Regions from separate parts of the Streptomyces sp. NPDC005195 genome, predicted to be linked through region 2. Evidence: riboswitches for the same ligand, from Rfam matches in the RefSeq annotation. Region 2 holds a riboswitch; the other holds the start of a gene.
The links. Region 2 has a riboswitch for cyclic di-AMP ahead of ABZV34_RS22060 (transglycosylase SLT domain-containing protein). Riboswitches for the same ligand answer to the same signal wherever they lie in the genome.

Region 1 (7,841 bases), on a different contig from region 2:
TCGACCGGCGGGAGGCCCTCGGAGTCGCCGTCCGCACCGGCGACGGCACGATCGTCCGTGCGCGGGTGCTGGTCAACTGCGCGGGGCTCCAGTGCGACGAGGTCGCGCGGCTCGCGGGGGACGAGCCCGGGATGCGGATCGTGCCGTTCCGCGGGGAGTACTACTCGTTGGCGCGGCCCGAGCTGGTGCGGGGGCTCGTGTATCCCGTGCCGGACCCCGCCTTCCCCTTCCTCGGGGTGCATCTCACCCGGGGGATCGACGGAGACGTCCACATCGGGCCCAACGCGGTGCCCGCGCTCGCGCGGGAGGGGTACGGGTGGGGGGTGATCCGTCCCCGCGAGGTGGGCACGACCCTGGCCTGGCCCGGGTCGTGGCGGATGGCTCGGCGGCACTGGGCGTACGGGGCGGGGGAGCTGCGGCGGTCGGTGTCCCGGAAGGCGTTCACCGGGGCCGTACAGCGGCTGCTGCCGGCGGTGACGGTGGACGATCTGGTGCCCGCGGCGGCGGGGGTGCGGGCGCAGGCGGTGTTGCGGGACGGGACGCTGGTGGACGACTTCCTCATCAAGGAGGGGGTGCGGACGGTGCATGTGCTGAACGCGCCGTCGCCCGCCGCGACGGCGGCTCTGCCGATCGGGAGAGAGGTTGCGCGTCGGGCGCTGGCCACGCTGGCGGTGACCTGAGGGTTCTCGCCCCCGCCGCCCCTGCCCTCCTCCAGCCAGGGGCTCCTCCCCGGCCCCCTGCCAGGGGGCCGGACACCCGGAGTCGGTGGCGGTCGTAAAATCGACGCATTGTGTCTGAGTTCCTGAGCAGCTCCCCCCCAGAGCCCCACCCCACCGGCGACGCCCCGCGGGAGCGCCCCCGTGCCAAGGGAGCGCCCCGGTTCCCCGACGGGCCGCAGGCCGATCCCGCCGGGTCGCACTTCGAGCGGCGGATCCGGAGTTTCCAGCCGCGCCGCAGCCGGGTGACGGCCGGGCAGGCGGACGCCCTGCAGCGGCTGTGGCCGAAGTGGGGTCTCGACATCGACGGGCAGCGGATCATCGACCTGGCCGAACTGTTCGGCGCCGACCTTCCCGTCGTCCTCGAGATCGGGTTCGGCATGGGCGAGGCGACGGCGCGGATGGCGGCCGAGGACCCGGGGACGGGGATCCTGGCCGTCGACGTGCACACCCCCGGCCAGGGCACCCTGCTGAACCTCGCGGACCAGAACGGACTGGCCAACATCCGGGTCGGCAACGGCGACGCGATCATCCTGCTCCGCGAGATGCTCCCGCCGGACTCGCTGAGCGGACTGCGTGTGTACTTCCCCGACCCGTGGCCCAAGAAGCGCCACCACAAGCGCCGGCTGATCCAGCCGGAGTTCCTGGACCTCGCCGCGACCCGCCTCACGCCGGGCGCCCTGGTGCACTGCGCCACCGACTGGGAGCCGTACGCCGAGGAGATGCTCGAGGTCCTGACCGCGCATCCGGACTTCGAGAACACCGCGCCGGACGGCGGTTTCGCGCCTCGTCCGGGCTTCCGGCCGCTGACCCGTTTCGAGGGCCAGGGGCTGGAGAAGGGTCATGTGGTGAACGACCTGCTCTTCCGGCGCGTACAGCACCGGGAGCTGCACACCTCGGGCGACTGACACCCCTGCGGACCGCCTCCGGCACCGTCGCGGACACCGCCCCTGCCTCGTTAGGGTCAATGCCGTGGCCACCTTTCCCGCGTACCCCACGCACCCCGGCGCTCCCGTCGGCGAGCCGCCCGCCGGTGCGCCGCCCGCCGGTGCGCCGCGGCACCCGCACTGGTGGCAGCGGACCTGGGTGCGCTACGGCGCGCCGACCACCCTGCTCGCGCTCTCCGGGCTCGTCATCCTGGCCCTGGTGCGCCAGCAGACCGGTACCGAGGGCTTCCTGGTGGGCCTCGGCCTCGCCGTACTGCCCGTCCCGCTCCTCCTCGCCGCGTTCCGCTGGCTGGACCGGGTCGAGCCGGGCCCCTGGCGGAACCTGCTCTTCGCCTTCGCCTGGGGCGCGTGCGCGGCGGCGCTGATAGCGATCGTCGCCAACAGTTTCGCGACCCGGTGGATAGCGACCGCCACCGCCGACCCGTCGAGCGCCGACACACTCGGCGCGACGGTCATCGCCCCGATCGTCGAGGAGTCCGCGAAGGCCACCGCCGTGCTGCTGGTCTTCCTCTTCCGCAGACGGGACTTCACCGGGATCGTCGACGGCGTGGTCGTCGCCGGGGTCACCGCGACCGGTTTCGCCTTCACCGAGAACATCCTCTACCTCGGCAACGCCTTCGGCACCGACCAGCTCAGCGGCGAGCGCGGACTGGCCTCCGTCACCGCCGCGACCTTCTTCGTCCGGGTCGTGATGGCGCCCTTCGCGCACCCGCTGTTCACCGTGTTCACCGGCATCGGCTTCGGGATCGCGGCACTGTCCGCCGAGCGCCGGCGGCTGCGCCGCGTCCTGCTGCCGTCGGCCGGACTGCTGCTCGCGATGGGCATGCACGCGATGTGGAACGGCTCGTCGAGCCTCGGGGAGTACGGGTTCTTCGCGGTGTACGGCGCGTTCATGGTGCCGGCGTTCGGGCTGCTCACCTTCCTCGTCATCTGGACGCGGCAGCGCGAGCTGAGGACCGTCCGCGCCGAACTCCCGGCGTACGCCGTCGCCGGGTGGCTGACCCCGCCCGAGCCGTACGCACTCGGTTCGATGCGGGCACGCCGGCTCGCCCGTCAGTACGCGGTCCATCACTTCGGCAGGGCGGCGGCACGGTCGGTCGCGCGGTACGAGGCCTGCGCGACCTCGCTCGCGTTCCTGCGGCACCGGGGGCGCCGCGGCGGCGCCGGCTCGGATTTCGTCGTACGGGAGCGGGAGCTGCTCCACGAACTGTGGCGGCGCAGGGAGGTCGCCCGCCCCTCCCTCGCGTACGCGGCACGGGTGACCGCACCCGCCGTACCGATGCCGGGGCCGTGGCCCGCGTACGGCCCCGGCCCCGGCTACGGCCCCGGCTACGGCTACGTGCCCGTGCAGCCGTCGGCCCGGGACGAACGGCCGGACCCGGACCCGACAGCGCCCCGCCCGGCGTACGACCCCTACCGGCCCTGAGCGGAGCGCTCAGGCCGACGCCTCCGTCAGCCGTGCCAGTTCGTCGTCCTTCAGCGTGAGGTCCGCGACCGCGAGCAGGTCCGGAAGCTGTTCGACCGTCCGTGCGGAGGCGATCGGGGCCGCGACCGTGGGCCGGGCGGCGAGCCAGGCGAGTGCGACGGTGGCGGCCGAGGCGTCATGGGCGCGGGCGACCTCGTCGAGGGCGGCGAGGACACGCCGGCCCCGCTCCGTGTCGAGGTGCTTGCCCGCGCCCTCGGCCCGCGCCGAGTCGACGGTCGTGCCCGGACGGTACTTGCCGGTGAGGAACCCGGCGGCGAGGGCGAAGTACGGGACGGCGGCCAGTCCGGTCCGGGAGGCGACCTCCTGGAGCGGGCCCTCGTAGGTGTCGCGCGAGACGAGGTTGTAGTGGGGCTGGAGGACGGTGTAGCGCGCGAGGTCCTCGCGGTCCGAGAACTCCAGGGACTCCGCGAGCCGTTCGGCGGAGAGGTTGGAGGCGCCGATCTCCCGGACCTTGCCGGCCCGGACCAGTTCGTCGAGCGTGCCGATGATCTCCTCGACCGGGACCGAGGTGTCGTCGAAGTGGGTGTAGTAGAGGTCGATGTAGTCCGTGCCGAGCCGGCGCAGTGACGCGTCGGCCGCCGCCCTGACGGTGTCCGGGGCCAGCCCCTTGTACTGGGGATGGGCGCCGACCTTGGTGGCGAGGACGACATCGGAGCGGTTGCCGCGCGCGGCGAACCACTTGCCGATGATCGTCTCGGACTCGCCGCCCCTGTTGCCGGGGATCCACGCCGAGTAGCTGTCGGCGGTGTCGACGAAGTTGCCGCCCGCGGCCGCGTAGGCGTCGAGGACCGCGAAGGACTGCGCCTCGTCGGCGGTCCAGCCGAAGACGTTGCCGCCGAGGGCGAGCGGGAAGACCTCGATGTCGGAGGAACCGAGCGTGCGGAGAGGAGTCATACCCCATTTCAACAGTCGTAGCGGACGACTGCATTCCGCACCCGCCGTGCTCGCGGCGGGTGCTGGATCAGGGGTTGATGCCCTTGCTCTGCAGCCACGCCATCGGGTCGATCGCGTCGCCGCCGCCGGGGTGGACCTCCAGGTGGAGGTGCGGCCCGGTCACGTTGCCGGTCGCGCCCACCCGTCCGATGACGTCACCCGTGCCCACCTTCTGGCCCACGCTGACGCTGATGGACGACTGGTGGCAGAACCACAGCTCCGTGCCGTCGTCGAGGGTGAGGATCGTGCGGTAGCCGTACGAGCCGGCCCAGCCCGCCTCCGTGATGGTGCCGCTGTGGATCGCCTTGATCAGCGTGCCCGTGGGGGCGGCGAAGTCGAGGCCGGTGTGGTAGCCGGACGACCACATGGAGCCGGCGTCACCGAAGCGGGAGGTCAGGGTGTACGAGGAGGTCGGCAGCGAGTAGCTCTTGGCGAGCTGCGCGAGGCGCGCGGCCTCGGCCTTCTGCTTGGCCTCCGCTTCCGCCTTCTTCTTCGCGGCGGCTTCCTTGGCCTTGGCCTCGTCCTGCTGTTCGGCGGCCAGCGCGACCGCCTTCTTCGCGGCGGCGGTCTCGGCGGCGGCCTGGGCCGCGCTGTCGACCTGGTCCTGCTGCGACTCGGCCTGCTCCATGATGCGGGCCCGCAGCGCCTCGCCGGCGTCGGCGTTGCCCTGCGCGGCGTCGGCGGTGGTGAGACCGGCGCCGGTGAGCGGGGTGGAGGAGCCCTTCGGCGTGCTGGAACCGCCGTCGGATATCAGGGCCTTGGCCGACTGGGTGACCGAGGAGAGGTCGGGCAGCGAGATCGACACGGGCGGCTTGCCGGGCGCGGCGGTGGCGATGCCACCCGCGCCGACGGCGGCCAGGACACCGACGCCGAGGACGGTGGAGCTGCGGGCGAGCCCGCCCCCGCGCTGCTTGGAGACGCGGTGCCGGCCGCGGACGGGAGCGACGGAATCCGCGGTGGGGTTCCATTCCTCCCAGGGGCCCTCGTCGTCGCCGCGGGAGTAAGCGAAAGTCTGACTGTCGTTCGGCGCGAACGAAGTGGGCTGGGCAGGCCGGTTGGACGCCACGTGGGCGCGCTCCTTTCCTTCCTTCTCGCCTACCGGGTTAGCTGACGGGTTCGGAGCAGGAAGGTCTCCTACGCGCGTCAACCCACGGTGTCTCCACCGTGAAAGACGCTCGATTCACCCCAATTTGGTGGTTCCCCGGTTCCCTCGCGGGATTCGGCGCGTGCGCACGGAGCCGTCTCTTGTGACGGCTGGGACTACCGCGCTGCGTTATCGAACGTTAATAGACTCGGGTACCGGATTCCAAGCCGTTCGTGCCGATCATTGCGCACTCTTGGCCAGGACTTACGGGGCATGACCGAGGGAAAGCGGGCGAGTTGACCCGCCCTGCCTCACCCGCCTTTTCTGACCGTGCGTCAGCTGTTACGCGGAGGGATATCGTCCGGCTACCCCCCGTGACAACGATCGAGGAACTCCGTCGCCCTCGAGGGGACGCCGCACGGCGAGCAGCGCCATGTCGTCCGAGAGCGCGCCGCCCGTGTGCCGGCGGGCCCCCTCCGCGAGCGCGGCCAGCAGGGCGTCCGGGTCGCGGAAGGTCTGCCCCGCGAGCCGACCGGCCGGATCGTAGAAGTTCCCGCGGCCGTCCCGCGCCTCGGACAGTCCGTCCGTGTGGAACAGGAGCGTGGAGCCGAGCGGGAAGTCCGCCGTCTCCCCTCGGTCGGGCCAGCGGCCCAGCTCGCCCATGCCGAGCGGCAGCGCGGGGTTCGCGGCGGCGAGCGTGAACAGCGTGCCGTCCGCGTGCAGGAGCAGCGGTGACGGATGGCCGCGGTTGACGATCCGGACCACGTCGCCCCCGTGCGGGATCTCCGCGAGGACGGCCGTGGTGAAACCCTCGAAGGCGTCCAGGCCCTCGCGCCGGGTGCCCTCACGGGCCAGCGCACGTTCCAGCCGCTGCGCGACCGCCTCCAGCGTCGTCTCCTGCTCGGCCGCCTCCCGGAACGCCCCGATGACCACCGCTACGACGGCCACCGCGCCCATGCCCTTGCCGCGTACGTCGCCCACCACCAGCCGTACGCCGTGCGGGGTGTCCTGTACGGCGTACAGGTCGCCGCCGATGAACGCGCCCTCCTGCGCGGCCTCGTACCGTGCCGCGACCGCCAGGCCGCCGATCCGCTCCTCGGGTTCCGGCAGCACGGCGCGCTGAGCCGCCTCGGCGATCTGGCGGACCGAGGCGAGCCGTCGGTCCGAGCGGCGGACGAGGATGTTGATGAGGACGGCGAGGACGGCGACGGTCGCCACCGTGGCGACCTCGGTGATCGAGCCGATCCCCATATGGAAGCCGAACCTGAGGCGGCAGCCCAGCAGCGCGGCCAGCGTCATGGCTCCCGTGAGGAGGGTGCCGCGCAGCGTGAAGATCGGCGCGGCGACGAGCGGGGCGGCGGTGAAGAGCGGGGCCGCGGTGAAGTCGGGCGGGGTCATACAGTCGTAGACCACCGCGACGACGACGAGCAGGACCGGCAGCGCCCGCACCAGGGTCCAGGCGTGCGAAATCCGACGGGCGTCCGGGTCCGGCGGCGATTCGTCCCCCAGCCCCGGATCGGGCACGGGGTCGTCGGGCAGCCGTCCGCCCGACCGGTCGTAGGGCGGTTCGGCCCGCCGCGCACCTCCTCGCTGGCCCACCCATCCAGGTTTCCCGGAGTGGGGGGAGGCGGCCAGCGGTGTGGACCGACCGGGGGACGGCCCACGCTTCCGTACGGGCGGGTCGGAGAAACCAGGGACCGGAAACACCGAGCACCGAGCACACCGAAGGCCGGAAACGTCTCTTGGCCGGAAACACCAAGGGCCGGAACTCGTGAATCCGAGTTCCGGCCCTTGGCCTTGAGTAGCGGGGACAGGATTTGAACCTGCGACCTCTGGGTTATGAGCCCAGCGAGCTACCGAGCTGCTCCACCCCGCGTCGTTGAAACCAGTGTACGTCATGTTCGACCCCCCGAGCACACCCGTTCACGCACGCCCCACGACCAGGTCTCTTCTCCTCCGGATCCCCCGCGATTCCGCCTCGCTCGCGACGGTCCGCGGCCGGGCGCCCGGCCGCCGGAAGCCCCTCCGCTAGGGGGCGCCGAGCAGATGCCGGTTGGGTGCCGTGGCCCGCTCCTCGAACTCCGGGAGCACGACGACGTCCGCCCCCGCGGCCGCCAGCAGCCCGTTGCCGTCCGCGCCCGCCACGAAGGTGTCCGGCTCCCGCCAGGCGGTCACCACCCTGCGCACCCCCGCGTCGAGGATCAGCCGGGCGCAGGGTGCGGGCCGAGAGGCCCGCCGGGCGCACGGCTCCAGACTGCTGTAGACGGTGGCGGACGCCAGTCGCGGATCCCCGGCAGCGATCTTGGCGAGTGCCGCCTCCTCGGCGTGCGCGACGGGGTCGCCCCCCTCCCGCGAGTGCCCGCGGGCCAGCTCGGTGCCGTCCGCGGCCACCACCACCGCGCCCACGCTGAACGCGCTCTCCGACGGCGGGCACAGCGCGGCCAGCTCGCACGCCACCCCCAGCCAGTGCCGGTCCGCGGCGGCGGCGAGCGCACCGGTGCCGGGGGCCGTGGGGACGTAGCGGATGAGGACGACGTCTCCCACCGCCCGTGTCTCCACCAGCCGCATCCGTCCGGGCGGGTAACTCCCGGGCCCGAACAGCCGTGGCGCGTCCGCCTGTCCCACGAAGAGCGGCGCGACGGCGAGCTGGAGTTCGTCCGCCAGGCCCTGCCCCA
Region 2 (7,841 bases):
CGGCGGCTCACAGCTGAGACGGCGTACGGCGGTGGGGCGTTCGGCGGGCGGGGCGGTGGCGGGGGGCCACGGCTCCGACGTCACCGGGAAGCGGCCGGCCGTGCGCGGTCCGTAACATGCCCGTCCGCGGCGGGTGTTGAGGCCGGTTTCGCGGCGCTCTCGGGCGCCCGGCACGGCGGATCGGAGGGTGTATGACGTCGTCGGGCGCGCGTGGCCCGTGCGGTGAACGGCGTTGCTGACGGGATACCGGACGTCGTCCGGTTCACGCCGGGCCGATGAGTCGTCGGATCCGTATTCTTCGGATCATGGCCGCTCCGACTGCATATTCACTCATCGCCACTGACCTGGACGGAACGCTGCTGCGCGGCGACGACACGCTCTCCGACCGGACCCGGGCCGCGTTGGCGAGGGCGGTGGAGGCGGGCGCCCGCCATCTGGTCGTGACGGGGCGCCCGGCGCCGAGGGTGCGCCCGCTCCTCGGCGAACTCGGCGGTGCGGGACTGGCGGTGTGCGGACAGGGGGCGCAGCTCTACGACGCGGGCGAGGACCGTCTGCTGTGGTCGGTGACCCTGGACAGGGAACTCGCGGAGACGGCGCTCGGCAAGATCGAGGCGGAGGTAGGGCTGCTCTACGCCGCGGTGGACCAGGACGGCGTGGACGGACTGACACTCATCGAGCCCGGTTACGTGATGCCGCACCCGACGCTTCCCGCGGTACGGGTCGGTCGCCGCGACGACCTCTGGACGGAGCCGATCAGCAAGGTCCTGCTGCGCCACCCGCTGCTGTCCGACGACGAGTTGGCCGCGGCGGCCAGGGGAGTGGTGGGTTCCCTGGCCACGGTCACCATGTCGGGGCCCGGCACGGTCGAACTCCAGCCATGCGGGGTGACCAAGGCGACGGGCCTTGCTCTCGCCGCCGCCCATCTCGGGCTGGCCTCCGAAGCCACCATCGCCTTCGGTGACATGCCCAACGACATCCCCATGTTCGACTGGGCCGCCCACGGGGTCGCCATGGCCAACGCCCACCCGGAGCTCAGGGCGGTGGCCGACGAGGTGACGCTGTCGAACGAGGACGACGGGATCGCGGTGGTGCTGGAGCGGCTGTTCCCGCTCTCCGCACCGTAGCCCCGGTTGCCCGAAGCCCCGAAGCCCCGAAGCCCCGAAGCCTCGGATTCCCGGGGTGCCGGAAGTCCGGCCCGGCACCCCGGTCTCGTGGCGTCCGGTCAGTAGGCGCCGTTGACGTTGTCGATCGAGCCGTACTTCGCTGCGGCGTAGTTGCAGGCGGCGGTGATGTTCGCGACCGGGTCGTAGGAGTCCATGGACGTGCCGGGCACGTGGTAGGCCTTGAACGTCGGGTCGATGACCTGGAGCAGGCCCTTGGAGGGGATACCGGCGGCGGCGTTGGAGTCCCAGTTGTTGATGGCCTTGGGGTTTCCGGAGGACTCCCGCATGACGTTGCGGTGGATGCCGTTGTACGTGCCCGGGATTCCGTTCTTGGCCATGATGTCCAGCGACTGCTTGATCCAGCCGTCGAGGTCGTTCGTGTACGTCTTCACGGCGGCGGTGGTCTCGGTGGCCGCCTTGGTCTTGGCCGTCGCGGTCTTGACCGCCGTGGTCGTGGACTTGGTCGTCTTGGCGACCGCCGCCGTGACCTTTGCCGACTTTGTGGTGTTCTGGACGGTTTTCGTGCCGACCGTCAGGGTGAGGCCCGTGCGGAGCGCCGACGGGTTGGAGCCGATGACCGCGCTGTTGGCCTCGTACAGCTTCTTCCAGCCGCCGCTCGAGGGGTACTTCTGCGCGATCTTGACCAGGGTGTCGCCCGTGACCACCTTGTAGGTGACGAGCTGGACGTCGGAGGCGCCCGTGGCGGCCTGTGCGCAGGTGGCGCCCAGGAGTGGGAGGGCGAGTACCGCGGCGCCCGTGCCCGCCGCGAGAATGCCGCGAACGAGGGTGCTGCGGGTCTTCGGGTGGCAGTGTCTACCTGCTGCGGCCATGACGAGTTCCTCTCCGGCGCCTGCGAGGTGAGCTGTCGGGTTCGGGCGGGAGCTGCCCGGCCGCACGGTGAGTGCGACTTCACCCCTAGCCGTTCCGGACTTCGGATCGGCGGCTTACCTGGGTCCCCCGCTCCTGCCGTGCGTGTGTGGTCGGGTGTGGTTCCGGTCGGCGGCAGGATTGGGCGGTCCGTCCGGAGTGACGTGAAGGTATGCGAGAGCACATGTCCGAAACAAGCCTTGATGTCGCGGTGTAGATCGTTTTCACCAGGACATAAGGGCGGATGAATTGCCCGATTAATCCGGAATACTTCGCTCAACTTGGCTTATGCAAACGGGTAGTCGCTGGATGGGTTCGCGAGGTAGATGACCTTCGCGCGTGACCCAACTCACTCGATCCGACAGGAATAAAGCGGCAATGGCGGCAAGTCGGGCATATAAGGCGCGGATAAAAGGCCGCTGAGCCCTCGGTCGGAGCCGTGCGCACCGTTCGTGCGGGCAGGCCCGTGCCGGGGTCGCCGTGGGGCAGCCGGTTCTCGACGGTCCTGAAGTGGTCTCCGTAGGGCCGGTGTTCGGGATGCGCGCGGCGCTTCAGGTCGGGACGGGGGCCGAACTCCAGCCCGCGCGCACCCTGTTGATTACGGTCCGGGATCCGCCCGCATGACGCCGAAGCGCGTGACCCACTCCTGGCCGCCCGTGAGGACGGGCGCGTGTCCCTCGCCGGGGTCCGTCAGGGATGCACCGGTCCACGCTCTGCTCCGCGGGGCCGCCGGGGCTTCGGCCCGCGATGCGCGGGATCCGCCGCTCCCCCGTACGAGGGGAGGCCGCCTCGGTGAAGGCCTTGCGGACCAGCTCGGGGGAGAGCGAAGTCCCTTGTCCCGTAGCCGACTTCGGGGCGGGACCCGGGTCGCGCCTCCCGGGCCGGTCGCGGGCGGCGCGGGCGGATCGACCAGGGGAGGCGGGCGCGGGCGCTCGAGGCTCGGCTTCCTGGGCGGAGCACGCCTCGAGCCTCCTCCGCGTGTTCGAGGCCGTCCGGGTGGGCGCGGGTGCCGCGGTGGCGGCGGACGACTTCGCGGCATCGCTCGCCCTTGGCCACGTCGTCCACTGACCGGCGTTCGGGCGGGGTTCGCCGAAAGCGGCGGCGGAGGCCATCCCGAGCGGTACGGAGGGTCCGGTTCCGCGAAGGCGTTCGTGGAACCGGACTCCCCTGCTCGTAAGGGGAGTTCGAGAGAACTGACCGACGGGTCCGGGGTGAAGCCGGCCTCCGGGCCGGGCTCGGGCCGGATTCAGGGCCAGGAAGAGGGAGGGGAGGGAGCGAGCCAGAGGCGGATGCGAGGGCCGGGCGGGACGGCCCGGCCGATGGCGGCCGGGCCGAAACCTACGTCCTCCGTAGTGACCGGTTTCGAGGGGAGCGACTGATCGCGGCGGTTGCGCACTGACAGGTTCACGGCACTACGAGTGACCGGGGTCGAGGTGCCGTCAGGGGCCGCGTCGCACACCGGGGCCGATCACCCGGACCCACCCTCGCGGCGGTCCGGAGACAGGTCCGCGCGGGTGTGTTGAGGGGCGGAGGCGACCCGTGTCCACGCCGGTGTGCTGAGGGGAGCGCACAAGCACCGGCGCACCCCGGAGCGCGTACGCGACGGGAGTGACCAAAGAGGGAGGATCCCGCGGTGTCGCCCACCCGGCGGCCGGGCGGGGAGGCGTAGACCGTCGCCGGTGGGTGCGCGTCCGTGACATAGGGGCGAGGAAGGGGCTCCGGCGTCACCGGGCCGCTGTCCGGGTCGGTCGGGGTGTGCGCGTCCGTGTCGGTCGGGGTGCGCGTGCTGTGTGGCTCGGGCCAGTGGTCCCCCAGTGCGGCGCCTCCGGGAGGAAGCCGATCGCCGGGCCCGGCGGGAGGCTCTGGACCAGGCGCGGTACCGGGTCGGGGTGCGGGTCCCGCCGGCCGCCCGCCCACCGCCGGGACGGCCGCACGGATCGCGGGGCCACCCTGGCGGACGCCGCCGTCGCCCCCGTGCGCGTCCTGGGCCGGGCGCGGCGGCGGCCACGTATGGATGAACGGGGCCACCGTCGCCAGGCGCTTCACCCGGATGTCGCGCCACATCACCCGGCCGACGTGCGCGAGTCCGGCGGGCGGGTGATGTGGGCGAGTCCCGTGGCCCGCGTACAGCCGGGTGCCGTCCGCCGGAGGGATCCGGACGTCCTCGTGAGTCGTCTCGTAGGGGAAGGCCGTACGGGCGTGCATGCTCTTGTCGGTGTTCCCGGTGTTCCCGGTGTTCCCGGTGTTCCCGGTGCTCGCGGGTGATTCGGTTTATCCACTGCCATACCGGCCTATCAGGAACATAACGTTCGTGACGGGCCGCCACCCGGACGTGGGACTGCGTGGGACTGCCTGCCTCCCGGGGGACATCGGACGCCGGGGGAGAGGGAAGTCGGGAGGAAGTCGACAGTGGGGACGGTGGGCGCTCGTGGTGATCGAAACGTGACCGGATACGCTGACTTGAGTGATGGCAGCGACACATCGACAAACCGTGTCATCGACCGAATGATCGACCGAGTTCGCCATGTGATCGTCAGCAGACAGGAGAACCTCTCGTGACCGTCGTCGGGCCGTTCGGGCTGAGCGTGCGGGACCAGGCTCTCGAAGCCGATGTCCAGGCCGGATTGGCGGCTGTCGAGGAGGGCTTGCTCGAAGTCACCAAGAGCGAGGTCCCCTTCATCACGGAAGCCGCGCAGCATCTCCTGCGGGCCGGCGGGAAGCGGTTCCGTCCGCTGCTCGTGATGCTCGCGGCGCAGTTCGGTGACCCCTACGCGCCGGGTGTCGTGCCCTCGGCCGTGGTCGTCGAGCTGACCCATCTCGCCACGCTGTACCACGACGACGTGATGGACGAGGCCGACGCGCGGCGCGGGGTGCCCAGCGCGAACACCCGCTGGGGCAACTCGGTCGCCGTCCTCACCGGCGATTTTCTCTTCGCGCGCGCGTCGCACACGCTGGCCGACCTCGGTCCCGAGGCCGTCCGCGTCCAGGCCGAGGCGTTCGAACGGCTGGTCACCGGACAGATCCTGGAGACGGCGGGTCCGCGCGACGGGCGGGACCCGGTCGAGCACTACCTCGACGTGCTGAGCGGCAAGACCGGTTCGCTGGTCGCCGTGGCGTGCCGGTTCGGCGCGATGATGTCCGGGGCCGACGAGACGGTCGTCGACGTGCTGACGCAGTACGGGGAGCGGCTGGGCGTGGCCTTCCAGCTCGCGGACGACGTGCTGGACATCGCGTCCGACTCGCACGAGTCGGGAAAGACGCCCGGGACGGATCTGCGCGAGGGCATTCCCACGCTGCCGGTGCTGCGGTTGCGGGAGCGGGCGGAGCGGCTCGGTCTCGCCGAGGACATCGCGCTGTGCGAGCTGCTGGACTCCGACCTCACGGACGACGACCGGCACGCCGAAGCACTGGCCCGGCTGCGGACGCACCCGGCGCTGGAGCAGGCGCGGCGGGACACCGTGCGGTACGCGGAGGAGGCTCGGGCCGCGGTGGCCCCGTTGCCGGAGTGCGACGCGAAGGCGGCGTTGGTGGAGCTCGTGGACGCGGTGGTGCACCGGGCGGGCTGACGCCTTCGTCAGCGCCGGTGCCGGGCGCCCGTAGCGGCGTACGCGGGGGTGTCGTTCCCGGGGGCGGACCGGTTCTCATCAATGTGATGTCCGTCACGCGGTGAGAGGGAGTCCGGACTCGGACAGGGGGCCGTGTCGATGCGAGGAACCCGGCGCGGGGGCGTCACGTCGGTGGCGGTACGGGGAGAAAGCGGAAGAATGTAGTCGAACGTCATGGTCGATGCGTTCCGTGCATTACGTAGCTTCCGTGCATTACGTATCTTCTGTGCATTCTGTACGTTTCGCACATTCTATGTGTTTCGTATGTTCGGTACGCGTCGCGGGAGGATCTGATCCTGACCGGCGTCGCGATGTCCTCGGCGAACCCCTACGGGTCGATGCCGGTACCGCCTCCCCGTGTCATACCGCAGGAGTACGTGGAGTTGCGTCCGGGGTCTGACGCATCTCTCCGCCCGATTTGGTCATATGGAGAGCACCACTCCTCACCGGTTCGGGTGAGAATGGCGGCTATAGGGGTGGGGAAGCGCAGGATGGCAGGCCGCCGCCGACGACGGAGGTAAGGCACACATGGCACCGAACGAATCCGACAGGACCGCCGGGGCGGAAGGGCTGCGCGACGAGGCCGACGAGACGCGCGCCGGCCGCCGCAAGGCAGCGCGGTACGTCGTCCCGGTCGCGGTGGTGGGGGTGGCGGCGGCGACCATCGGGCTCGTCCCGGCGCTCGCCGACTCCGGTGACCCCAGCCTGCCGAAGATCACCGCGCAGCAGCTCGTCGAGAAGATCGCCAAGTCCGACGTCCAGCAGCTCTCCGGCACGGTCAAGATCAGCACCGACCTCGGGCTGCCCAATCTGGGCGGTCTGGAGAACAGCCTGATGTCCGGCGCCGCCCAGGGCGCCGGTGGCTCGTCCGCCGACCCGCAGTCCAAACTCATGGAGCTGGCCTCCGGCACGCACACGCTGCGCGTCGCGGCCGACGGCCCGGACAAGGGCAAGGTCTCCCTGCTGGAGAGCGCCGCCGAGTACAGCGTCATCCGCAACGGCAACGACGTATGGGCGTACGACAGCAAGTCGAACGAGGTGTACCACTCGAAGGCGCCCGCGTCCGACGAGCGGCGCGGGGCGGCGCCCAAGGACGTCCCGAGCACGCCCAAGGAGCTCGCCGACGAGGCCCTGAAGTCCGTCGACGACACGACCTCCGTGACCGTGGACGGCACGGCGCAGGTCGCGGGCCGGGATGCCTACAAGCTGCTCATCAAGCCCAGGCAGTCCGGCTCCACGGTCGGCGCGATCAGCGTCGCGGTGGACGCGAAGACCGGGGTGCCGCTGAAGTTCACGCTGACGCCGGCCAGCGGCGGCGCGGCCGTCGTGGACGCGGGCTTCACCAAGGTCGACTTCTCCAGGCCGGCCGCCTCGACCTTCGACTTCACCCCGCCGAAGGGCGCGAAGGTCACCGAAGGCGACGACCTGGGCAAGGAACTCGGCAACCACGCGGACAAGGGCGCCGAGGGCGACAAGAGCGACAAGAGTGACAAGGGCGAGGGCAGGCACGGCAAGCTCCCGGAGGGCTCCTCGAAGCCCGGGGAGAACCCCGGCAAGGGGCTCGACGGCATGAAGACCGTCGGTGAGGGCTGGAGCTCGATCGTCGAGTTCGACACGGGCGGCCAGGGCGTGCCCTCGGGCTCCGCGTCGGGCGACAGCCCCGTCTCCGGGTTCCTGGACTCGCTCGGCGACCACGTCTCCGGCAAGTTCGGCTCGGGCACGGTCTTCTCGACCCGCCTGATCAACGCGCTGGTCACGGACGACGGCAAGGTGTACGCGGGCGCGGTCACCAAGTCCGCGCTGGTGAAGGCGGCCAACGCCGCCCACTAGCAGGCGCGTCCGCGAAGCTCGAATCGAGGGAGCCCATGGAGGAACTGTCCGCCGCGGAACCGGACATGGCGGAGACGGTGATCGCCACCCGTGCGCTCACCAAGCGCTACCGCGGCGGGCAGCTCGCCGTCGACGGCCTCGATCTGAGCGTCCCGGCGGGCAGCGTCTTCGGCTTCCTCGGGCCGAACGGTTCGGGCAAGACCACCACCATCCGCATGCTGATGGGCCTGATCGAGCCGACCTCGGGCACCGCGCGGGTACTGGGCCGGCCCATGCCCCGCGCCACCCGCGCCGTGCTCCCGCAGGTGGGCGCTCTCATCGAGGGCCCCGCGCTGTACGGCTTCCTCTCCGGCCGCGACAACCTCCTGCGGTACGA

Region 1: linked by a shared signal. The riboswitch ahead of ABZV34_RS11640 (M23 family metallopeptidase) and the one ahead of ABZV34_RS22060 (transglycosylase SLT domain-containing protein) in region 2 are both predicted to bind cyclic di-AMP.

What each region holds. Positions count from the first base shown of each region.
Region 1 is NZ_JBEXHZ010000007.1:230,030-237,870, reverse strand. It holds gene lhgO (L-2-hydroxyglutarate oxidase) at 1-680, shown strand, start outside; gene trmB (tRNA (guanosine(46)-N7)-methyltransferase TrmB) at 803-1,624, shown strand; gene ABZV34_RS11650 (PrsW family intramembrane metalloprotease) at 1,689-3,089, shown strand; gene ABZV34_RS11645 (aldo/keto reductase) at 3,099-4,043, opposite strand; gene ABZV34_RS11640 (M23 family metallopeptidase) at 4,111-5,148, opposite strand; cyclic di-AMP (ydaO/yuaA leader) riboswitch at 5,160-5,317, opposite strand; gene ABZV34_RS11635 (PP2C family protein-serine/threonine phosphatase) at 5,509-6,765, opposite strand; tRNA gene ABZV34_RS11630 (tRNA-Met) at 6,969-7,042, opposite strand; gene ABZV34_RS11625 (dihydrofolate reductase family protein) at 7,195-7,841, opposite strand, start outside.
Region 2 is NZ_JBEXHZ010000021.1:81,094-88,934, reverse strand. It holds gene ABZV34_RS22070 (FAD-dependent oxidoreductase) at 1-17, shown strand, start outside; gene ABZV34_RS22065 (HAD family hydrolase) at 306-1,124, shown strand; gene ABZV34_RS22060 (transglycosylase SLT domain-containing protein) at 1,223-1,993, opposite strand; cyclic di-AMP (ydaO/yuaA leader) riboswitch at 1,998-2,156, opposite strand; gene ABZV34_RS22055 (CocE/NonD family hydrolase C-terminal non-catalytic domain-containing protein) at 3,277-3,489, opposite strand; gene ABZV34_RS22050 (polyprenyl synthetase family protein) at 4,586-5,596, shown strand; gene ABZV34_RS22045 (DUF2092 domain-containing protein) at 6,164-7,465, shown strand; gene ABZV34_RS22040 (ABC transporter ATP-binding protein) at 7,501-7,841, shown strand, end outside.